3 regions of the Nocardioides sp. SRI_004 genome follow, and region 3 is predicted to be linked to each of the others. Evidence: predicted binding sites of a transcription regulator. Region 3 holds the regulator's gene; each other region holds the start of a gene.
The links. The regulator LexA, encoded in region 3, represses DNA repair genes until DNA is damaged. The targets are predictions, from matches to a motif close to TCGAACANNTGTTCGA.
Positions count from the first base shown of each region.

Region 1: a site for LexA is predicted at 3,694-3,709, ahead of AC2YHB_RS14900 (alpha-ketoglutarate-dependent dioxygenase AlkB). Genes of this name have one in related genera too.
Region 2: a site for LexA is predicted at 6,384-6,399, ahead of AC2YHB_RS13695 (HNH endonuclease signature motif containing protein). Genes of this name have one in related genera too.

Region 1 is NZ_JBYCZV010000010.1:29,132-36,687, reverse strand. Features, by position in the region: gene AC2YHB_RS14925 (50S ribosomal protein L25/general stress protein Ctc) at 1-159, shown strand, start outside; gene pth (aminoacyl-tRNA hydrolase) at 285-878, shown strand; gene AC2YHB_RS14915 (3'(2'),5'-bisphosphate nucleotidase CysQ) at 965-1,756, shown strand; gene AC2YHB_RS14910 (hypothetical protein) at 1,767-2,498, shown strand; gene AC2YHB_RS14905 (VOC family protein) at 2,551-2,949, shown strand; gene AC2YHB_RS14900 (alpha-ketoglutarate-dependent dioxygenase AlkB) at 3,049-3,672, opposite strand; gene AC2YHB_RS14895 (GntR family transcriptional regulator) at 3,803-4,516, shown strand; gene AC2YHB_RS14890 (hypothetical protein) at 4,550-4,918, opposite strand; gene AC2YHB_RS14885 (hypothetical protein) at 5,008-5,331, shown strand; gene AC2YHB_RS14880 (hypothetical protein) at 5,328-6,083, shown strand; gene AC2YHB_RS14875 (HD domain-containing protein) at 6,093-6,713, opposite strand; gene AC2YHB_RS14870 (RtcB family protein) at 6,774-7,556, opposite strand, start outside.
Region 2 is NZ_JBYCZV010000009.1:4,538-12,093, forward strand. Features, by position in the region: gene AC2YHB_RS13670 (hypothetical protein) at 211-696, shown strand; gene AC2YHB_RS13675 (ABC transporter ATP-binding protein) at 698-1,435, shown strand; gene AC2YHB_RS13680 (hypothetical protein) at 1,453-2,691, shown strand; gene AC2YHB_RS13685 (hypothetical protein) at 2,688-3,305, shown strand; gene guaA (glutamine-hydrolyzing GMP synthase) at 3,302-4,888, shown strand; gene AC2YHB_RS13695 (HNH endonuclease signature motif containing protein) at 4,915-6,216, opposite strand; gene AC2YHB_RS13700 (ATP-dependent nuclease) at 6,780-7,556, shown strand, end outside.
Region 3 is NZ_JBYCZV010000002.1:106,333-113,888, reverse strand. Features, by position in the region: gene AC2YHB_RS02665 (ATP-dependent DNA helicase) at 1-1,925, shown strand, start outside; gene AC2YHB_RS02660 (MXAN_6640 family putative metalloprotease) at 1,903-3,534, opposite strand; gene lexA (transcriptional repressor LexA) at 3,584-4,309, opposite strand; gene AC2YHB_RS02650 (LysM peptidoglycan-binding domain-containing protein) at 4,597-5,016, shown strand; gene AC2YHB_RS02645 (hypothetical protein) at 5,114-5,443, opposite strand; gene AC2YHB_RS02640 (hypothetical protein) at 5,481-6,035, opposite strand; gene nrdR (transcriptional regulator NrdR) at 6,371-6,853, shown strand; gene AC2YHB_RS02630 (vitamin B12-dependent ribonucleotide reductase) at 6,995-7,556, shown strand, end outside.

The DNA.
Region 1 (7,556 bases), on a different contig from region 3:
ACCCTGCTCACCGACGCCGAGACGCTGGTCGTCAACGTGACCGCCGCGCAGACCGCCGAGGCCGCCGAGGCCGAGCTGGAGCAGGCCGAGGCCGAGGCCGGCATCGAGAAGGACGAGCCCGAGGCCGCCGACGCCGCCGAGGGTGGCGACAGCGAGTGACCTTCGGCCGGCTCAGGTGGTTCCTGGGCCGACTGATCTCCCCGGCACGGTCGTCCGTGCCGGGGAGTTCCGCGTCTCCGGACGCATCCGCCGCGACCGACGACACCGAGACCTGGAGCGATGACGTGAGCGACACCGACGTCTGGCTGGTCGTCGGCCTCGGCAACCCCGGACCGTCGTACGCCGGTCACCGGCACAACATCGGCTACATGGTCGTCGACGAGCTGGCTCGCCGGCTGGGCAGCGGCTTCCGCGCCCACAAGACCGGCCGCGCCGACGTCGTCGAGGGCCGGATCGGCGGCCCCGGCGCCGGTTCGCCGCGCGTCGTCCTCGCCAAGTCCCGCTCGTACATGAACGAGTCGGGTGGCCCGGTCAAGGCGCTGGCCACCTTCTACAAGGTGCCGCCCAGCCGGATCATCGCGATCCACGACGAGCTCGACATCGACTTCGGCACGCTGCGCTCCAAGCTGGGCGGCGGCGACAACGGCCACAACGGCCTGAAGTCCATGCGCTCCTCCCTCGGCACCGGCGACTTCTACCGGGTGCGCGCCGGCATCGGCCGCCCGCCGGGCCGCCAGGAGGTGGCCGACTTCGTGCTGTCGAACTACTCGACCACGGAGCGCAAGGAGCTGCCGTTCCAGATCGACACGGCCGCCGACGCCGTCGAGTCGCTCATCACCGACGGCCTCGAGAAGACGCAGCAGAAGTTCAACTCGTAGGCGCGAGCGCGTCGCCGAGCACCGAGTTGCCGGTTTCCGCCGACCGCCCAATCCGGCAACTCGGCGGGCATCGCTAGTCTGGCCCGGTGACTTTCGAGCCCGGAACCCCCGCCCCCGAGGTCGTCGCCGACGACCACCTGTTCGCTGCCTGGCTGGCCGAGGAGGCCGGCCGCCGCCTCCTCGAGGTGCGTGGTGAGGGGCTGGAGGGCAAGGAGCTCAAGGACGCCGGCGACCGGGCCGCGCACCTGCTGCTCATGGACCTGCTCGCGCAGCACCGGCCCGACGACGCCGTGCTGTCCGAGGAGGCCCTGGAGAGCGCCGCCGACAAGGACGCCCGGTTGACGGCGACCAAGGTCTGGATCGTCGACCCGCTCGACGGCACCCGTGAGTTCTCCGAGCCGCCGCGCGACGACTGGGCGGTCCACGTCGCTCTGTGGCAGGACGGCGAGCTCGTCGCCGGTGCCGTGGCCCAGCCCGCGCTGGGGGAGACCTTCAACACCGGCCAGCCTCCCGTCGTACCCCCGCGCACGTCGACGCGTCCGCGCATCGCCGTGTCGCGCACGCGCCCGCCGGCGTTCGTCGAGGCGCTCGCGGCCGAGCTCGACGCCGAGCTGGTCCCGATGGGGTCCGCCGGCGTGAAGATGATGTCCGTCGTGCGCGACGTCGCCGACGCCTACGTGCACGCGGGCGGGCAGTACGAGTGGGACTCGGCGGCGCCGGTCGCCGTCGCCCGGGCGGCCGGGCTGTTCACCTCGCGCGTCGACGGCAGCGAGCTGGTCTACAACCAGGCCGACGTCTACCTGCCCGACGTGATCGTGTGCCGTCCCGAGCTCTCCGAGAAGATCCTGTCCTTCATCGCCGCGAACGGCACCGACTGACCGCCAGCCCATGGCAGCGGACAGGGAGGCGACCGAGCGGCGCGGACCGGGCATCGACTGGCCCGCGACGTTCGCGGGCGCCGGTGCGGCGGTCACCGTCGCCGTCCTGCTCTCCACGCTCGGCGCCGCGGGCACCCTGATCGGCGCCGCGCTCGGCAGCGTCGTCGCGACCGTCAGCACCGCCCTCTACAAGCAGGGCATCGAGTCCAGCCGACGCCGCGTCGCCGAGGTGCAGGCCGCCGCCCTCGAACGCGAGGCGGCGCGGGCCCACCGGCACAGCGAGAGCAGCGAGGTCTCCACCGGCGAGATCCCGGTCCCGCCGGCGCCGGCGGGCAACCGCTGGGCGGCGCTGCCCTGGAAGCGGCTGGCGGTGCTGGCGGCCGTCGTCTTCCTCATCGCCGTCGTCGTGATCAGTGCGATCGAGCTCATCGCCGGCAAGAGCGTCTCCAGCATCACCGGCGGCACGGACGGCAAGGACCGTACGTCGATCGGCGGCGTCCTCGGTGAGGACGACAGCGACGACGACCGTCGGAAGAAGGGCGTGACGCCCAGCGACACGGCGACCCCGACGCCCAACGACACCGCGAGCGCCACCGTCGAGCCGACCGGCGCGACGACCTCCGCGACGCCCTCGGGGTCGGCGACCCCGAGCGCCACGGCGACCGTCACCGAGACGGTGACGCAGACGGCCGAGCCGTCGACCGGCGAGTCCGCGGCACCCACCGACGCCACGACCCCCTGATCCTGCCGATATCCGGTTGTGGGCGGCCGCCGCTGTTCGTGAGAGTGGCGCCATGACGTCGTACATCTCGCACACCACGGTCGACTGCGCCAACGCCTACGAGCTCTCGGAGTGGTGGAAGCCGGTCCTCGGCTATGTCGACCTCGACGGCGACCCCAACCTGCCCGGCCACGAGGAGTGCATGATCCGCGACCCCGAGACCGGCCACCAGGTGCTGTTCATCGAGGTGCCCGAGGCGAAGACGGTGAAGAACCGCGTCCACTTCGACCTCCGCCCGCGCGAGCGCACCCGCGACGAGGAGATCGACTGGCTGATCGAGTACGGCGCCACGCCGATCGCCGACCACCGCGGCATCCACGGCCCCGGATCCGGCTGGATGACGTTCGCGGACCCGGAGGGCAACGAGTTCTGCGTCGTCCGTTCACCGGCGGAGCTGGCCTCCCAAGCCTGAAGCTGGCTGGGCCGCGGGACAGGCCGGCAGCGTGGCGGGAGGCGTCGCCCTGCGAGCTTGCTCGCCGCCCTTCGCCGGAGACACGCTCGGCCCGACGAGTCAGAAGACGTTGAGGGGGCGGAACTGCACGGAGATCCGCGGCCCCGCCGAGGCCACCTTCGGCACCGCGTGCTCCCAGGTCCGCTGGCACGACCCGCCCATGACGACGAGGTCGCCGTGGCCCATCTCGACGGCGAAGGCCTCCTCGCGGCGCTCCGGGTCGCGCGGGCGCAGGTGGAGCCGGCGGGGGTCGCCGAGCGAGACGATCGCGACCATGGTGTCGTCGGTCGAGCCGCGGCCGATGGTGTCGCCGTGCCACGCGACGCTGTCACGGCCGTCGCGGTAGAAGCAGCAGCCGGCGGTGCGGAACGGCTCGCCGAGCTCGGGTCGGTAGCGCGCCGTCAGCTGGTCACGGGCGGTCGTCAGCCGTGGGTGCGGCAGCTCCTCGCCGATCATGTAGGTGTAGACGAGGCGGGGGACGTCGACCACGCGGTCGTACATCGCCCGGCGCTCGGCGCGCCACGGCACGTCGCGCACGAGCGTCGCGAACACGTCGTCGGCGTCGGCGAGCCAGTTGCGGGCGACGTCGACCCAGGCGCCGTTGCTCAGCGCCCGGCGCTCGATGCGGGCCACCTCGGGAGTGGTGGCGGTGTCGAAGAGGCTGCTCTGGAAGTCCACCGACATGGGGACAGCGTACGCCGCTCTTCGAACAGGTGTTCGCATTGCCTCGACCATCGCAAGCGTGGTGTCGCGCAGGGGCAAAGGATTCGCCATTCGCGGGACGACCGTCGCGCCGGATCCCTAGCCTCGCACCGTGGCAGCAGTTCAGGGCAGCACGACGGGGCGGTCGCTCAAGCACGTGGCCATCCGCGAGTACGTGCGCAGCCTGGTCGGTGACCGGGCCCCCGGCACGCCGGCTCCGTCCGAGCGCGAGCTGGTCGACCGCTTCGGCGTCGCCCGGATGACCGTTCGCCAGGCGCTCGACGCGCTCGTCGGCGAGGGCGTGCTGGAGCGGCACCCGGGCCGGGGGACGTTCGTGGCCGGCCCACGTCGTACCGCCACGGGCGTGCGGGGCCTGACCGACGAGCTCGCCCTCCGGGGCGTGGCCGTCGAGACCCGCACCCTGGTCGCCGAGAGCGTCCCCGCGGGGGAGGCGATGGCCGGCGCCTTCCGGGTCCACCCGGAGGAGCCGCTGGTGCGCTGGGTCCGGCTGCGGGTCGGCGACGGCCGCCCGGTCTGCCTCTCCGAGACCTACCTGCCGGCGGCCTTCGCCGGGGACCTGCTCGACCACCTCCCCGCCAGCCTGTACGACGAGCTGGCGGCCCGCGGCCACCGGCCGACCTGGGCCGAGGACGCCGTGAGTGCCGGCCTCGCGACGGACGAGGAGGCGACCTTGCTGGAGCTCCCCCAGGGGTCGCCGGTGCTGCGGTTGACGCGCCGCGCGCTGGACGGCGAGACGGTCGTCGAGATGTCACGCTCCGTGCTGCGCGGCGAGGACTACACGCTGCACCTGCAGCTGCGCGACTGACGGTCGGTCCGTCCGCTCAGCCCGGCGCCACGCTCAGGCGTCGGCCAGCCGACCCAGCGGGGCGACCGCCTCGCCGGTCTCCTCGCACACCCACTGCGGGTCCGGGCCGCCGAGGTCGGGGTCGACGTGCAGCGCGTGGACCGGGCCCTCCGCGCAGTGCGAGCAGACCGGCCACAGGCCGCCGCGCTGGTCGCGGCCGAACTCGTCGGCCAGCGCGTCCTGCAGGTCCTGGGCGATCAGGCCGGCGATGTACGGCGCCCCCTCGGCCCACTGCTCGAGCCACCAGCGGCGCTCGGAGCAGGCCTCCTCGAGCAGGTTCACGGACGTGGGCGTGTCGAGCGAACGGGCCGCCAGGTCGGCCAGCACCTGTGCTCGTGCCACATAGATCACGCTGTCGTCCACAGGTCCATTGTGCGGGGGTTTCCCAACCCGGTCGCGACGGGCACGGGGTGCGGCACCCGCCGTACGGCACCCCGACGAGAGGACTCACCGTGGCCGAGCGTGACATCGACATCCCTGCCTGGACCGACCTCGACCGCCTCGACGAGGACATGGCGCTCCTCGCCGACCAGCTCCGGTCGATCACCCGCTACGCCCGCACGTGGGTGTGCCAGCGCGCCGGCTTCGAGCCGAGCCCGCTGTGCCTGCTGCGGCCGCTGGCGCCGCTCCTTGACCTGGTGGCCGACGGCTTCCTCGAGCTCGAGCGCCTGGCCCTCGCCGACTGGGCCGACCTCCGCGAGGGTGTCGCCGGCACCGGAGGTGACCTGCGCGAGCTCGACCTCCGGGTGCGCGGGCGGATGCCGGTGGTCGCATGAGCGGGCTGCTGGCTCCCGAGCCGCCGGAGCTCCCCGAGCCCGCGCTGGGGGAGTCCGCGCTCGTGCACGACGCCGACTTCCGCGCGCTCGACGCGACCTTCGGCGAGGTCCGCGACGTCGTCAACCTCGGCATCGACGCGCTCGACGACCTCGGGTTCGGCCTGCGCCGGCTGCCGGAGGGGAGCCTGGAGGAGTTGCTCGTCCTCCCGCTCAGCGGCGACCACCACCGGATCCGGCAGAACGCCGATGCCGTGCGGCACGTCGAGACCGCCCTGGTGCAGTACGCCGCCAGCACGGCGCGGCTCGCCGTCGCGGCCGACCCCCGGTGGGGTGGCGACGCGGCGGCGGCGTACCTCCTGCGGCTGGGGGTGCACGCCGGCGTCGCCCGCGGGTGCGCGGAGGTCGTGACCGTCGCCATCCCGGTGCTGGGCGAGGTGGCTGAGGTCGCCGAGCGGACGGCGGTCGAGGTCGAGGAGCTCGTCGTCGAGCTGGTCGAGAAGGGGCGCCGGTTGATGGCCCGCCTGCTCGCGCGGGTGGCCGGGCCGCTCGGCTGGGGCGTGCTCGCTGCGGACGTCGCGCTCCACGGGATCGACGCCGTCACCGACCTCGTCGACGACGCGCGCCGCCTGCTCGCGATCATCGACCGGCTCACCGAGATGAAGGGTGAGCTCGCGACGTGGGTCGAGGAGCAGCGGGAGCGGCTGGAGCTGCTCCGGGAGGTGGGGGACGTCGCGCGGGCGCGGCTCGCCTGACCTCGGCGGTCAGTCGGTGTCGGCGGCCGGCAGACCCTCCAGCTCGCGCGCGATGTTGTTGCGCGCGGCGGCCTCCCAGGCAGCGATGCCGTGGGCGGTGTGGAAGAGCTGTGGCTTGGCAGCCAGCGCGCGCAGCACGTCGGCGCGCCCGGCGGCGAAGACCTCGTCGGGAAGGTGGGCGTACTCCTTGCGCACGGCGGCGACGTACTGGTCGTAGCGCTCCTGCGGCGCGGCCAGGATCGAGAGGTCGGCGTCGGTGAGCGCGCAGCCGTTGGCGTCACCGTCCTGGGGCCGGTGGTGCTCGGTCAGCCGCACGAGGCGGACGACCTCCGCCAGCGACGCCTCGTCGACGTGGGGCGCCAGTGCCTCCTCGGCCCACGTGGCCGAGCGCTCCTCGGCGTCCCGCTCGCCGTCGTACACGGCGTCGTGGAACCACGCGGCCAGCTGCACCGGGACCCGTTCGAAGGGCGTGCCGGCGGCGGCCAGCTCGTCCAGCCGTGCGAGCACGTCGCGCAGGTGGCCGGTCCCGTGGTGGCCGCGGCTCGGGTCGGCGTACGCCGCCAGCACCTCGTCGCGCAGCGCGTCCGCGCCGGTCAGGGGCCAGGGCAGGTCGGGATGGTCGTCCTCCATGCGGACATTCAAACCGACCGCCCCAGCCCCTGTCATCGAGGGGTCGGCAATCCAGCAGGCTCAGTCGCCCTTGACGTTCACGATCTGGCGCAGCGTGTGCCGGACCTCGACGAGCTCGGCCGCGTCGGCCATCACCCGGTCGATGTCCTTGTACGCCGCCGGGATCTCGTCGATGAACGCGTCGGTGTCGCGGTACTCGATCCCCGCCATCGCCTCCCGCAGCTGCTCACGGGTGAACGTGCGACGGGCCTTGGAGCGCGAGTACTCCCGCCCCGCGCCGTGCGGCGCCGAGTTGAGCGCCAGCGCGTTGCCGAGCCCGCTGACGACGTACGACGCCGTCCCCATCGAGCCCGGGATGAGCCCCGCACGCCCGCGCTCGGCGTTGATCGCGCCCTTGCGGGACAGCCACACGTCGCGGCCGAAGTGGTGCTCCTGCTCGGTGTAGTTGTGGTGGCAGTTGATCTCCTCGACGCGCTCCACGTCGTCGGCGGAGCCCAGGCCCACCCACTCGGCGAACTGGCGCACGACCCGGTCCATCATCTCCTCGCGGTTGAGCAGGGCGTAGCGCTGCGCCCACCGCATCTCGCGGATGTAGGCCCAGAACTCGTCGGTGCCCTCGGCGAGGTAGGCGAGGTCCTTGTCGGGCAGCGGGATCCACCACTTCTCGCACAGGTCACGCGCGACCTTGATGTGGTGCTGCGCGATCTTGTTGCCGACACCGCGCGACCCCGAGTGCAGGAAGAGCCACACGCGTCGCGCCTCGTCCACGGTCACCTCGATGAAGTGGTTGCCGGACCCGAGGGTGCCCAGCTGCAGGTCCCAGCGCTTCGCGTAGCGACCCGG
Region 2 (7,556 bases), on a different contig from region 3:
CGGGCTCGGTCCAGGCACTGTCCATCAGCTGCGTGGACAATCAGGACCCGGCCACCCTCCCTCCCCGGCCGGGTCCTGGTGCGTTTTCGGACGTCTGCCCGGATATCCACAACCGGTCACGGGCCTCGTTGACATTCCCGATGTGGCCATACGAGTATGTGGCTCCCGCTCGGCGACCGTCGCCGACGGTCTCATCTCGGGAGTCGTTCCATGCTCACTTCTTCGCGCTCGGTCGCGACCTTGCTCCTCACGGCGCTGACCGGCCTGCTGTTCCTCGTCACCGCGCCGGCCGCGATGGCGGCGTCGTACAACTGGTACTCCGCGGGCGACCCGCTCAACGCCTACGACGGCACGCTGCGTGCGTCGGCCTTCGGCACGTCGTACCAGAAGGACGGCTTCCTCAAGAACCACACCTACTACCGCGACCGCCGCGACAACGGCAACGCCGTCTACACGGAGACCGGCTACCGCTACTACGTGGTGTGCACCGGCAACACCGCGCCGTCGTGGTGCGCCGTCGGCAGCTCGGACCAGAGTGCGCGGACGCAGAGCGGCAGCTGGCAGGACCAGTACGACGCCGACGACTACTCGACGCGCGCCGCCGACAAGGGCCGGGTCTACTCGAAGGTCTGCGAGGACCAGTCGTGGAGCCCGGATGCCTGCAGCCGCCAGCCGTACTTCACCTTCAACCTCTGAGGTGGAGGTCGCGGTCACCTCGCTGCGCTGCGCCTACGGGCGCGGCGCAGCGCCGGTCGTCGACATCGACGCCTTCACGATGGCGCGCGGCGTGTGCGGCCTGGTCGGGGTGAACGGAGCCGGGAAGTCGACCCTGCTCCGCACGCTGGCCGGCTGCCGGCGGCCCGACGGGGGTCGGGCAACCGTCGGCGGCGTCGACCTCTACGGTCGGCGCCGCCGGTCGGTGGTCGGTCGCATCGGCTACATGCCCCAGCAGCTCGACCTTCCCGGCGAGCTCCGCGTCGTCGAGGCGCTCGGCTACGCGAGCTGGGTCCGCGACGTGCCGGCGACGGTGGCCCGGGCGAGGAACGGGGACATCCTCGACCGGGTCGGGCTCGCGTCCCGGGCGCAGGACCGGGTGCGCCACCTCTCCGGTGGGATGAAGCGCCGCCTGGCACTGGCGGTGGCGCTGGTGACGGAGCCCGACGTCCTCCTGCTGGATGAGCCGACGACCGGCCTCGACCCTGAGCAGCGGTCGGGTCTGCGGGGGATCCTCGCCGACCTCGGGACGTCGGCGGTCACGCTGCTCAGCAGCCACGTGATGGAGGACGTGGTGATGATGGCGGACCAGGTGGCGGTGCTGGAGGCCGGACGCCTGTTGCACGTCGGGCCCACGGCTGCCTTCGTCGCCGAACGAGGCGGCCCGGACGGGTCCGCGGAGCACGCCTTCCTCGCCACGATCGCGGCGGCGCGCTCATGAGGAGCGCCTGGGTCTGGGTGGGTGACCGACCGCGGGTCGCGCTCCTGTTCGGTCTGCTGGTGCTGGCCGGTGCCGTCGCCACCGCGCCGCGCGTGGGCCATTGGTCGGGGTCGTGGAAGCAGGCCCTCGACAACGGGGTGGGCAGCACCGTCTTCATCGGGCCGGCGGCCGCGGGAGCGGCGTGCCTGGTCTATGCCCGGCTGCGGTCGTCCGCGATGGGCGACATCGTGCTGCAGAGTCGGCTTGACTGGCAGCGCTGGCTGCGGCCGTTCCTGACGATCTGGGCGCTGGCATCGCTGGCCCTGCTGCTCGTTTCCGTCGCCGCCTCGTCGGTGGCTGCCGTTCGCGGGGCTCCTGCCTCACCCGTCCTCTACTGGATCGTGGTGCCGGCGTGCGGGGTGCTGGCCGGCCAGACAGCCCTCGGAGTGCTCATCGGCCACCTCACGGCGCGGGAGTGGGCGGCGCCCGCGGCGGTGGTCCTCGTCTTCCTGCTCTACATGTGGACGACGGTCGGCGGTGCGCCGGACTTCTTCGACACCGGTGGCGCCACCGCCTCGCTGGGTGGCATGACCTATCGCGCCTGGCGCCCGACGGCGATCGGCCTGGCCGGTCTGGCGCTCGCCGGCGTGGCCCTGGTGCTGGCTCATCCCCGGCTGTTCCTGGCCACGCCCGTGCGGCGGGTGGTCGCCCTCGGCGTCGGAGCGGCCTGGGTCGGCGCCTGGTGGTTCGCGCCGGGGGATGCGGGCGATCGCGTGGTCCCGATCGCCGACCCGCCGCTCACCTGCGCGGGTGCTCAGCCCGAGGTGTGTCTGCTGGCCGACCTCCCTCTGCCGCTGGACGACTTCACGGACAAGGTGGATCGCCAGGCGGCGGAACTGCGCGCGATCGGGGTGAGCCTGCCGGAACGGTTCGTGGCGACGCCCTACGGCCCGCCCGCCGATCCTCGTGACGGTGTCGTCAACCTCCAGGAGGACGAGGTCCGCCGCACGGTCGACGTCGACCGGGCGACCGACACGCTGGTCCGGCCGGCCGCCTGTCCGGCCGACTACGCGGAGGGGCCGCCGGTGCTGGCGTTCGACGTGCGCCGGCAGCTCGGCCGGTGGCTCCAGTTCCGAGCCGGGCTGCTGAAGCCGGACCCCAGCGACGGCGACTACGACTGGCTGCACGGCGACCCGGAGGTGCAGGACGCGTGGGTCCGCACGACGTACCGCCAGCTGGCGGAGTGCCGCTACGACGAGGTCAGGAAGCACGGATGAGCTGGGTCGCCCGTGCCTGGGCGGTGGCCCGTGCCTGGTCGCTCGACGGCGCCCTGGTGGTGTCGCTGGGCCTGGCGCTCGCCGCACTGGTCACCAGTGACGCGTACGTCGAGCTGCCCTTCCTGCGCAACCGGCTCGCGGTGCTGCACCTCATGCCCGTGCTGGCGGGCATGGCGCTCGGCTTTCCGCTGGTGGACCGGATGCCCGAGCTCGCCCTGCTGGCGCCCCGCTCGCCGATGAGGCTGCCGGCGCTCCGCATGGGATGCCTCATCCTGGTCTCGCTTCCGGTGCCGGCGGCACTCGTCGCCCTCGGCTGGCCGGTGGGTGGGGCGTCGACGGTGCTCGGCTTCGTGGGGATCGCCGCGGCGAGCACGGCCCTCCTTCGCCTCTGGTACTGGGCGCCGATGTTCGGGGTGCTGGTGGCGTGGGGTTATGCGAGCCCGGACCGCTTGTCCGGCGTGGCCGGGCCCGAGTGGCGCACGCCGGCGCTGCTCGCCCTCGCGGTCGGCGGCTCCCTGTACGTCGCCGTGGAGGCCTGGCGCGTGCGGCGCGTCGTCCGTGGGGTCGGCGCCGAGTCGGAGGACGGGCGCGCGGTCGATACGATTCGCCCATGACGGAGGCCCCGGAGACCCAGCACGAGCACGACCTGGTCCTGGTGGTGGACTTCGGGGCGCAGTACGCCCAGCTGATCGCCCGCCGGGTGCGCGAGGCGCGGGTCTACTCCGAGATCGTGCCGCACACGATGCCGATCGCGGAGATGGTCGCGCGGAACCCGAAGGCGATCATCCTGTCCGGCGGCCCGTCGTCGGTCTACGAGGAGGGCGCGCCGGCGATCGACCCGGCCGTCTTCACGTCTGGCCCCGCCGTCTTCGGCATGTGCTACGGCTTCCAGCTGATGGCCCGCGGCCTCGGCGGCACGGTCTCCGCGACCGGCGCCCGCGAGTACGGCCGCACCCGCGTGACCGTCGGCACGGGCGGCACGCTGCTCGAGGGCATCCCCGCCGAGCACAACGTGTGGATGTCCCACGGCGACTCGGTGTCGGCCGCTCCCGAGGGCTTCACCGTCCTCGCCTCGACCGAGGTCACCCCGGTCGCCGCCTTCGAGGACGTCGACCGCGGTCTCGCCGGCGTGCAGTGGCACCCGGAGGTGCTGCACTCCGAGCACGGCCAGAAGGTCCTCGAGCACTTCCTGTGGGACATCGCCGGCTGCCGCCAGACGTGGACCATCGGCAACATCGCCGAGGAGCAGATCGCGCGCATCCGCGAGCAGGTCGGCCCGGACGGCCGCGCCATCTGCGGCCTCTCCGGTGGCGTCGACTCCGCCGTCGCGGCCGCGATCGTGCAGAAGGCGATCGGCGACCGCCTCACCTGCGTCTACGTCGACCACGGCCTGATGCGCAAGGGCGAGACCGAGCAGATCGAGCGCGACTTCGTCGCCGCCACCGGCGCCAAGCTGGTCATCGTCGACGCCGAGAAGCAGTTCCTCGACGCGCTCGCCGGCACCAGCGAGCCGGAGGCGAAGCGCAAGATCATCGGCCGCGAGTTCATCCGCGCCTTCGAGGGCGCCGAGCTCGAGGTCATCAAGGACGCGCCCGAGGGCACGAAGGTCGGCTTCCTCGTCCAGGGCACGCTCTACCCCGACATCGTCGAGTCCGGCCACGGCGCCGGTACGTCGACCATCAAGTCCCACCACAACGTCGGCGGCCTGCCCGAGGACCTCGAGTTCGAGCTGGTCGAGCCGCTGCGCGAGCTCTTCAAGGACGAGGTGCGCGCCGTCGGCGCCCAGCTCGGCCTGCCCAACGTGATCGTCCAGCGTCAGCCGTTCCCCGGCCCCGGCCTCGGCATCCGGATCATCGGCGAGGTCACCCGCGAGCGCCTCGACATCCTGCGCGAGGCCGACGCGATCGCCCGCGAGGAGATGACCGCCGCCGGCCTCGACGGCGACATCTGGCAGATGCCGGTCGTCCTGCTCGCCGACGTCCGCTCGGTCGGCGTCCAGGGCGACGGCCGCACCTACGGCCACCCGGTCGTCCTCCGCCCGGTCACCTCCGAGGACGCCATGACCGCCGACTGGGCGCGCCTGCCGTATGACGTGCTGGAGAAGATCTCGACCCGCATCACCAACGAGGTGGCCGAGATCAACCGGGTCACCGTCGACATCACCTCGAAGCCGCCGGGCACCATCGAGTGGGAGTGAGGTCCGGGCGGTAGGGCGCGTCTGCGTCACCGCCGTCGGTGGAACCTCACGTCGCCCTGGGCTGTCCAGTGGTGGTCGTACGCCCGGTCGTGGACCAGGTGATGGTGGTGGGAACAGAGGCAGACGCCATCGGCGATGTCGGTGCGCCCGCCCTGGGACCACGGCTCGCGGTGGTGGACCTCGCACCAGGCCGCGGGGATCGTGCACCCCTCGGCCCGACAGCGCCGGTCGCGGAGCCGGATCGCCCGTCGCTGCGGAGCCCGGTAGAGCCTGCTGGCCCGCCCGACGTCGAGCGGCTGCCCCTTGCCGTCGAGGACGACCGGCACCAGGCCCGCCTGGCAGGCCAGCCGGCGTGCTTCCTCGGCGGAGATGGTGATCTCGCCGTCGGCATTGCTCGTCGACGCCATCCCCGCGGTGGCGAGGTCGGTCAACAGTTGATCGAGGGTCATCGTGATGATCACGGTCGTGGCGTCGCCGCCGTGTTCGGGCAGGCGGTCGGGGTCGAGCAGCTCGAGCAGGGCCGCGAACGCCCGGGCGTGGGCCCGGTGGGCAGGTACGCGTTCGCCGGTGCCCGTGGGGGCGGCGGGATCGGGGGAGGGGTCGTCCTCGCAGGGTCCGCCGCGCTTCTTCGTACGCCGCGGCGAGGAGTAGGCCTGCAGGTAGCGCTTCAGCCGCTCGGCGACGGCGGTCGGCAAGGCGCCCCAGAAGCGGGTGAGGCCGGTGCCGAGGTCGTGGAACTTGAGGAACGCCTCAGCCAGCGCCCGTCGTTCCTCCTCCTCGAGGCGCTTGGCCTCCTCAGCCTCGGCCACCTCCGGTGCCACCACCTCCAGCAGGCGCCGGGCGAGGCGGCGCAGCTCGCTGGGCCGGAAGTGCTCGCAGAACGCGACGAGGGTGGTCTCGGCATCGGTGGCGACCTCCTGGCCGGGGCGGCTAGGGAGGTCCTCGAGGACGGCGGCGACAACGCGTGCCTGGGCAGGGGAGACGCGCCCTTCGCGCATCGCGGCCGCCACCAGCGGCCGGCGCTCGAGTCGCTCGGCCAGCACGGCGTCGGACCGGGTGGTGGCGGGCTCCGCCTGCGTCGCGTGCGCGAGCCACGCCGCAGCATCCCGGGCTCCCGACTCCTCCCCGACCTCGCCCGAGGCCGCGAGGACCCGCATCCGCAGCTCGGCGACCCGCCCTTCGATGCGCGCCAGCTCGACGAGCGCCGTCTGCTTGTCGGCGGTGCTCATGTACGTCGGCTGCACCGCCGCCACCGCGTCCAGCGCCGCACGCATCTCGGCCGCACACCCGAGGACCGGGTGCGGCGGTGCGACGACGGCGACGGACATCTGGCGGAACTCCTCGGGCAGGCGCGACAAACTGACTTGTCGCCCGCCAGGAGGCACCGTCCGGTGCAGCGGCTCCGCACCAGGAAGGTGCGTGCCATGTCCTGTTGGACATCGACCTCAGGTCCCCGGGGCCTCTCGTTGCACCCCGCCTTGCGGCCGTGGGCCGATCGTACATCTGTTCGAATATCCGCGCAAGGGGCGGTGGGCTGTTGTGGACTACCCGCTGGCGCTGTTCCGATCGAGCAGCATTGGCGGCGGTGTGACGTACCTCGGGAATCGAGTGCGCGGCATTCCACATGGGGCAGGAATCTGCTTGTGGACTGCGGAGCCCTGAGCGGAAGGCGTGTCTGCCTTCGTCCGGACATCGGCCACCAGAGCCATCGACCCGGCCCGATTTGGCGACGAGGCGCGGCTCGAGCGCACCGGCGGACCCAGGGTTGGGCCGCGGCACAGGTGACGCAGGCTCTTCGGCCTCGGGGGCGAAGCGGCCGGTCGTCACCGGGCTCGCGCCTCGTTCCTGCTGAACATCCGCGCGGCGCTTCGGCAGCAACTAAATTCTCCGGGTGCGTGTCTGCGAGCTCGATGTCGAGCGATTCTTGGGATTCAAGTCACTCAAGCTCGAGGTCGATACGGCAATCCAGCTCGTTGCCGGGCCGAACAACGCCGGCAAGTCGTCGGCGGTTCGGCTGCTAGAGGCATTCTTCGCCGATCCGACGGGCGAGAGCCTGCGCGGCCTGTTGCCTCGCAATGCCTACTACCGGGACCTTGGAGCCCGAACCCTGTCCAGTATCCAGGTCTGGTTCACCGATCTGACCGAGGACGAACGCACGGCCTTCGCCCCGATTCTGCGCCGCGACAACCGGTTCTGGATCAAGGTGCGGTGCAGCCGTGGCGGTGCCGTGTCCTACGAGACCTCGCAGCGAGTGACGGCAGATGACGCGCGACGTCTCTACCTCGAGGTCCTGAACCGGTTCCACTTCGTCAAGATCCCCTCTGTCCGCGTCGCCGGCGACGTCGACCGCAATGAACCGGAGTCCCTCGCGCGCCTGTTGGACACGCTCGAGGCCATCTTGATCCGCACCGGTAGCTCACGCAGTACCGGTCTTCAACAGCAGTTCCGCGACCAGATGGAGCCGCTCGAGACACTGGTACGGGAGACGCTCGATCAATCTGCGGCGGCGATCGTCGCCGACCTGCCCTTCCAAGAGTCGGAGGTGCGCTTCAAATTGCCCGAGCCCCGCGCCGCGCTGCGGGGGATGCTCGAGTCCGCCTTGATCGAGAGCGGATCCGATGCGCCGGTCGCTGTCTCGGAGCGCGGAACTGGCTTCCAGTCCGCCCTA
Region 3 (7,556 bases):
GCGACCTGCTCGCGACGGCCGTGACGGCGCTCGGCGGCCAGGAGCGGGCGGGGCAGGTCGCGATGGCGGAGGCGGTCGCCCAGGCCTTCGCCGACCGGGAGCACCTCCTCGTCCAGGCCGGCACCGGCACCGGCAAGTCGCTGGGCTACCTCGTGCCGGCCCTGCTGCACGACAAGCGCGTCGTGATCGCCACGGCGACCCTGGCCCTCCAGCACCAGCTGGTCGAGCGCGACCTGCCCCGGCTGGTCAAGGCCGTCGGCACGACCCCCGGCCTCGACGCGTCGTACGCGGTGCTCAAGGGGCGGTCCAACTACGCCTGCCTGCACCGGATCCGCGAGGGCGCCCCCGACGACCAGGGCGAGCTGATCCAGATCCCCGAGGGTTCGATGGGCGCGAAGGTCCTCGAGCTGCGCACGTGGGCCGAGGCAGCGGCCGAGGCCGGCGGCAGCGGCGAGCGCGACGACGCTCCGCGGCACACCGAGAAGGAGTGGCGCCAGGTCAGCGTCTCGGCGCGGGAGTGCCTGAGCGCGAGCAAGTGCCAGTTCGGCCAGGAGTGCTTCGCCGAGCGGGCGAAGGAGAAGGCGCACAAGTCGCACCTGATCGTCACCAACCACTCGCTGCTCGCGATCGACGCGATCGAGGGCATCCCGATGATCCCCGACTACGACGCCGTCGTGATCGACGAGGCCCACGAGCTCGCCGCGCGGGTGACCCAGGCGGCGACCGACGAGCTGTGGGCCGCCGAGGTGGAGCGGGCCGCGCGGCGCAGCGTGCGCCACGTCGAGGGCAACGAGGCCGACGACCTCGCCGACGCCGCCGACGCGCTGCGGGCCGCCGTCAGCGAGGCCCCGGCCGGCCGCTTCGAGCGGCTCCCCGAGGACCTCGCCGACGCGCTCGCGCTGGTCCGCGACGCGGCCCGTGCGTGCATCTCGGCGTTCCCGAAGGCCGAGGCGGGCAGTGAGCCCGACGCGGCGATGACCCAGGCGAAGGGGATGGTGCAGGAGGTCTTCGCGACCGCGGAGCGGATGGCGGCCAACTCCGAGCACGACGTCCTGTGGCGCACCGAGGGCAGCGACCGGATGCCGCCGACGCTGGCGATCGCGCCGCTGCAGGTCTGGGGGCAGATGCGCGACAAGCTGCTCGCCGACAACACGGTCGTGATGACCTCGGCGACGCTGATGCTCGGCGGCGACTTCAACGCCGTCGGCCGCTCGGTCGGGCTCAAGCCCATGCCCGACGAGGAGCAGCCGTGGCGCGGCATCGACGTCGGGAGCCCGTTCGACTACGCCACGCAGGGCATCCTCTACGTCGCCCGCCACCTCCCGCCGCCCGGCCGCGACGGACTGGGCCCGGCCCAGCTCGACGAGATCACCCAGCTGGTCGACGCCGCCGAGGGGCGCACACTCGGGCTGTTCTCCAGCCGGCGTGCGGCCGAGGCCGCCGCCGAGCACGTCCGCAAGGCGCTGCCGCACCTGACCACGCTCGCGCAGGGCGAGGCCCAGCTGCCCGAGCTCGCCCGGCAGTTCGTCGAGGACCCGCACACCTGCCTGTTCGGCACCCTCGGCCTCTGGCAGGGCCTCGACGTCCCCGGCGACACCTGCCAGCTGGTGATCATCGACCGGATCCCGTTCCCGCGACCCGACGACCCACTGATGAGCGCGCGTCAGAAGGCCGCCGACCAGGCGGGCGGCAACGGCTTCATGCAGGTCGCCGCCACCCACGCCGCGTTGCTCCTGGCGCAGGGTGCCGGCCGCCTGATCCGGACGACGAGCGACCGGGGCGTCGTCGCCGTCCTCGACCCGCGGCTGGCGACCGCCCGCTACGGCTCGTTCCTCAAGGCGAGCCTGCCGCCGATGTGGCCGACGACGGACCCGCAGGTGGTGCGCCAGGCGCTGGCCAGGCTCAGCCAGTCACCTTCACGCTGATCGCCTGGCTGCTCGACCCCTGCTGGGGCGTGCCCTGGCAGGTGTAGAGGTAGGACTGCTGGTCGTCGGCCATGTCGCCGCAGTTGTAGCGGGTGTCGCCGTTGGCCACGGTGACCTCGATCCACTCGGTGGTCGAGCCGAACGCGTAGCTGACCGAGGCGTTGCCGTCGCTGGTGAGCGGCACCACCCTCGAGACCGCGCCCTGGTTGCGACGCTTCACGGTGATCACGGCCGCGGCACCGATCGACAGGGTGTTGAGGTTCAGCCCGACGGTGACCTTCGAGGTGACCAGCCCGGACCCGCGGGTGAAGCGGTACGTGCCGGTCGCGAGGTGGGTGAGGCTGAAGCCGACCGACCGGGTGCGCGCCGAGGACGTCATCGTGTAGGTCTTGCGCAGCGGCGCGGGCCGGTAGGCGCTGCCCTCCTCGTAGAGGAGCGGGCGGCGGTTCCACATGCCGAAGGTCGCGAGCTGGGTGGAGATGTTCGTGCCCTTGGCGGCGAGCTCGTCCACCAGGCCCTGGAGCGAGTAGGTGTTGGCGTCACCGGAGCCTCCGTCGTCGAGACGACGCCAGATGTCGCGCACGATGGTCGGCAGGCCGGCGACCGAGGTCGGGTAGCGCTCGGAGAGGTAGCGGAAGAAGATCCAGGTGCCGTAGGGCTCGATCTGCGTGAACGCGTCGAGCGCCTGGTTCGGCTTGGCGAGCGGGCCGTAGGGCAGGTAGGCGCGGTTGTCGTTGATGCCGTCGTACAGCTCGTCCTCGACCCAGCTGGCCGTGGCCTCCATGATCCAGCCGTCCTCGTTGACGTCGTAGGCGAACTGGACGGCGTGGAAGAACTCGTGGGCCGCGGTCACCCGCAGCGCCGAGCGCGGCAGGATCCCGAACTCGGCGTAGTTGTTGTCGAGCACGCAGTACGCCGGCGCGGCCACGTGGCCCGAGACGTCCTCGTCGGTGGTGCAGTAGCCGTAGGCACCGGCGCTGCCGATGTTGCCGAGGTAGACGTCGGGCAGCGAGCTGCCGTCGGCCCCACCGTCGGAGATCGGCTTCTTGTAGCCCGCGCGGACGTAGGTGTTCGCGACGTTGCGCATCGTGTCGAGGGTGAACTCGACGTAGTCCGGCGTCCCGCCGGCCACGCCGGGGAAGGCGCCACCGGCGCCGTCGTTCTCGGTGGGGATCGCGTTGGTGCCGCTGCTCACCCAGTGCACGCACACGACGGTGTTGCACTTGCGCTTGACGGTGTGCGAGCCGTAGCAGGCGAGGTCCTCGTTGAGGCACTCCGAGGCGCTGTCGGTCGGCCGGGCCAGCAGGCGCGCGGCCGTCGCCCGCTTGGAGTCGGGCAGGTCGCCGCGCGTGACCGCGAGGTCGCGCAGCGCCAGGGTGAGGTTCTTGCCCTCGACGTCGCCGGCGGCGGGGTCGGCCGGCTCGACCGGCGCCTCGACGAGGTCCTGCACCGTCTCCAGCGCGTGCTCGGCCACTTCCTCGGCGTCCGGTGCCGGGTCCGGGTCCGCCGCGCGGGCGGGGACGCCGAGCGCGGTCACCGCGAGGGCGGTCGCGAGCAGGGTGGCGAGCAGCGCGACGAGCGCCGACCAGGGGGTGCGGGGACGGATCATGGGGGAACGGGCCTCACCGAGTTGCCGACAGGGACCCCCTGACCCTATGTCAGACCCGGCGCAGGACCGCGGTGACCTTGCCGAGGATCGTGGCGTTGGTGCCGTCGATCGGCTCGAAGGCCGGGTTGTGCGGCAGCAGCCACACCTGCCCGTCCTTGCGCTGGAACGTCTTCACCGTGGCCTCGCCGTCGATCATCGCGGCGACGATCTCGCCGTTCTCGGCGGTCGGCTGCTGCCGGATGACGACGTAGTCGCCGTCGCAGATGGCCGCCTCGATCATCGACTCGCCGCTGACCTCCAGCAGGAACAGCTGGCCGTCGCCGACGAGCTGGCGGGGGAGCGGGAAGACGTCCTCGACGCGCTCCTCGGCGAGGATCGGGCCGCCGGCGGCGATCCGGCCGACGACCGGCACGTTGGCCGGCGCCGGAGCCGCGTCGCCGATGCCCGTCTCGTCGTACGACGTCTCCTCGGCGGAGCCCATCGCCTTGCGGGCGGCCATCACCTCGGGCAGGAAGACCTCGAGGGCGCGCGGCCGGTTGGGGTCGCGCTTGAGGTAGCCCTTCTCCTCGAGGACCCGCAGCTGGTGGGCGACGCTCGACGTGCTGGTCAGCCCGACGGCCTGGCCGATCTCGCGCATGCTCGGCGGGTAGCCGCGCTTCTCGATGCTGTCCTTGATGTGGGCCAGGACCCGCTGCTGGCGCGGCGTCAGGCCGGTCGCGTCCGGGGGACCGTCCGGCAGCTCGGTCACACCGCGTCCTGCCTTGCGCTCCGCCATGGGGTCCTCCCGTTCGCTCAGATGTCCCGGCCGTCCCGATCGGGACATCCCGATCAGCCGACCGGCTGCATGTGACGACGCTAACCGATCCGGCGGCGGCGTTTCAAACATCTGTTCGAACGGCGTGTCGCGACACGCCCTTCGAACACGATTTCGAACGGGTGCTGGATTTGTTCGAACGTGTGATCTAACCTCGTACACATGTTCGATCGAACGCCTGATCGAACACCTTCAGTCGGACCCCGTCACTAGACAGTTCCCGACAACTTCCCCGGAGGACATGAGACATGAGCACGATCAGCATCGCCCCCCACCGCGTCAGCACCGGCCGCAGCAACGGCGTGCGCGTCGGCACCTCCCGCGTCGCCGCCACCCGCCGGGTCGCGCAGCCAGCTCGCGGGGCGGGCCGGGTCCGGCTCACCCGCCGGGGTCGTGTGGTCGTCTTCCTCTTCGCGTTCGCGGTCGTCGCCGCTCTCGCCGTCGCGATCGCCGCCGGCTCCGCCGCCACCCGCGACGGCGGTGGCGCGCCCGCCGTCGACGTCGTGACGGTCGCCCCCGGCGAGACGCTGTGGGACATCGCCAGCGACGTCGCAGCGGCCAGCGGCGGCGACGTGCGCGGCGCGATGGCCGACATCCAGGACCTCAACACCCTCGACGGGAGCATGGTCTACGCCGGCCAGCAGCTCCGGATCCCCGCCGCGCACTAGCGGCGTACCGACTCTCCGCTGCCTCGACCCCAGCGGAGCTACTCCGCTGACTCGACCCCAGCGGAGCAGGGGAAAGGCGAAGGGTGGCAGGCCCGGCTCAGCGAGCCGCGCGCTTGCCACCCTTCGGCGCATTCGGGTCCCGCTTCGGCTTCGGCTCGGGTGACGAGGTCAGGCCGACGGCTCGCGAGAGGCGCACCGCCAGCATGAAGGCGAGGAAGAGGCAGAGCATGGCGCCGACGGATGCCACGGCGAGGAACAGCCAGGCGCTGCCCTTGCCGTCGTGTCGGGCGGTCGCGCCGAAGTCGATGGCCGCGAGCACCAGGTATCCCCAGGCCACCAGCGCGAAGGTGATCCCGACGGCCAGGGCGAGCAGGTCCGGACGGAAGCGCGCCTTCGTCTTGCCGCCCGCGCGCTTTCCACCTGTCACGGCGGTCATTCTGACTGATGGCTGGTTGGCCCGCGACTCAGGGCACCTCCGAGACCACGTAGACGGCGACCGCGGCGCCGGTCCCGGAGTCGGAGACGTTGAGCACGACGCCGTACTCCTCGCTGGTCAGGTTGGCGCTGGTGCCGCCCAGGCTGCTCTGGTTGGTGAAGCCGGCGTCCTCGAGCTCGGCGACCGCCTCGGCGAAGACGTCCTCGGCGCTGCCGTCGCTCTCGGTGCCGATGGTCCAGCCGGTGCCGTCGGGGGTGTCGACGGCCGTCCCGGACTTGACCTCGCCGACGAGCGGGACGGCGTCCTCGGGGAAGCCCTCCGGCAGGTCGCCGCCGCCGATCACGACCGAGCCGTCGCTGTTCTCGACCTTCACCTCGCCGTCGTCGAGGTCGACGTCGACGTCCCCGCCGTTGCCGTCCTCGATGGCGTCCTCTGCGGCGTTCTCGGCCGCGTTCTCGGCGGCGTTCTCGAGGGCGTCGCCGCAGCCGGCGAGGGTCAGGGGAAGGGCGAGCGCGGCGGCCGTGGCCGCGACGGTACGACGAAGGCGGGGTCGGGTGCGCAGGGCGGTCTTCGAGCTGGACATGGGGGGTCGCTCCTGGGGGGTGGGGGGAGGTCGGCGCGACCCGAGACACGCCGGTCGGGAACTGCTGTCGAACAGCCTCGTCCACCGCGTGACCTGCGCAAACGCGGGTACAGGTAAAAGTTCGCGCAAGTCGTGGCCCCCCGGCCTTGCACCCGTGGTGGTCGGGGCGTACGGTTACCACTACATCTAGTAGTTACAACGATGTAGTTCTCCACATCTAGTCCACAGGACGAGGGGTGGAGATGCACAGATCATCGCTCGTTCTGCACAGTCGGCGCCCTGGTTTCCACAGGGCCGACGGTCAGGCGGCGAAGCCGACCGGGGGAGGAGGAACCATGCACTGTCCGTACTGCAAGCACCACGACACCAAGGTCCTCGACTCCCGGGTGGCCGAGGACGGCTGCTCGATCCGCCGCCGGCGGGTCTGCCAGTCCCCGAGCTGTGAGAAGCGGTTCACGACGGTCGAGCTGATGCAGCTCACCGTGCTCAAGCGCTCCGGCGCCACCGAGCCGTTCAACCGCGAGAAGGCTGTCCAGGGCGTCCGGAAGGCCTGCAAGGGCCGCCCGGTCGGCGAGGACGACCTGGCCCTGCTGGGCCAGGAGGTCGAGGACCAGCTCCGACTGGCCGGCAGCCCCGAGATCGCGGCCCACGAGGTGGGCCTGGCGATCCTGACCCCGTTGCGCCGCCTCGACGAGGTGGCCTACCTCCGCTTCGCCTCGGTCTACCGCGGGTTCGACTCCGCGGCCGACTTCGAGAACGAGATCGCCCTCCTGCGCGCCGAGCGCCAGTTGCAGGGTGACCCAGCCCCGACGGGCTGACCACAGACGCCCGGCAGGTAGTGGGGAAGCTGCCTGCCGGGCCACCAACGTCCCTGCCCCTCGGACCGGGGCACGCATTTCACCGCACGACCGCAGCACCGACGCATCACGCCGACACCGACACCCAGCACCAGGAGAGTCATGACCGAGACGGCCAGCAACCCGACCGAGGCAGGCGCACGCGCCGGCAAGGGCCTGAAGATCGAGCGCATCTTCAGCACCGAGGGCGTGCACCCCTACGACGAGATCACGTGGGAGCGCCGCGACGTCGTCCAGACGAACTGGAAGACCGGCGAGACCGTCTTCGAGCAGCTCGGTGTCGAGTTCCCCGACTTCTGGTCGCTGAACGCCTCGACCATCGTCACGACGAAGTACTTCCGCGGCGCCGTCGGCACCCCGGAGCGCGAGACCGGCCTGCGCCAGCTCATCGACCGCGTCGTCTCGCGCTACGTCGCGGCGGGCATCGAGCACGACTACTTCGCGACCACGGCCGACGCGGAGATCTTCGAGCACGAGCTCACCTGGCTGCTCGCCAACCAGTACTTCTCGTTCAACTCCCCGGTCTGGTTCAACGTCGGCACCAAGTCCCCCCAGCAGGTGTCGGCCTGCTTCATCCTGTCGGTGGATGACTCGATGGACTCGATCCTCAACTGGTACAAGGAGGAGGGCTTCATCTTCAAGGGCGGCTCCGGCGCCGGCCTGA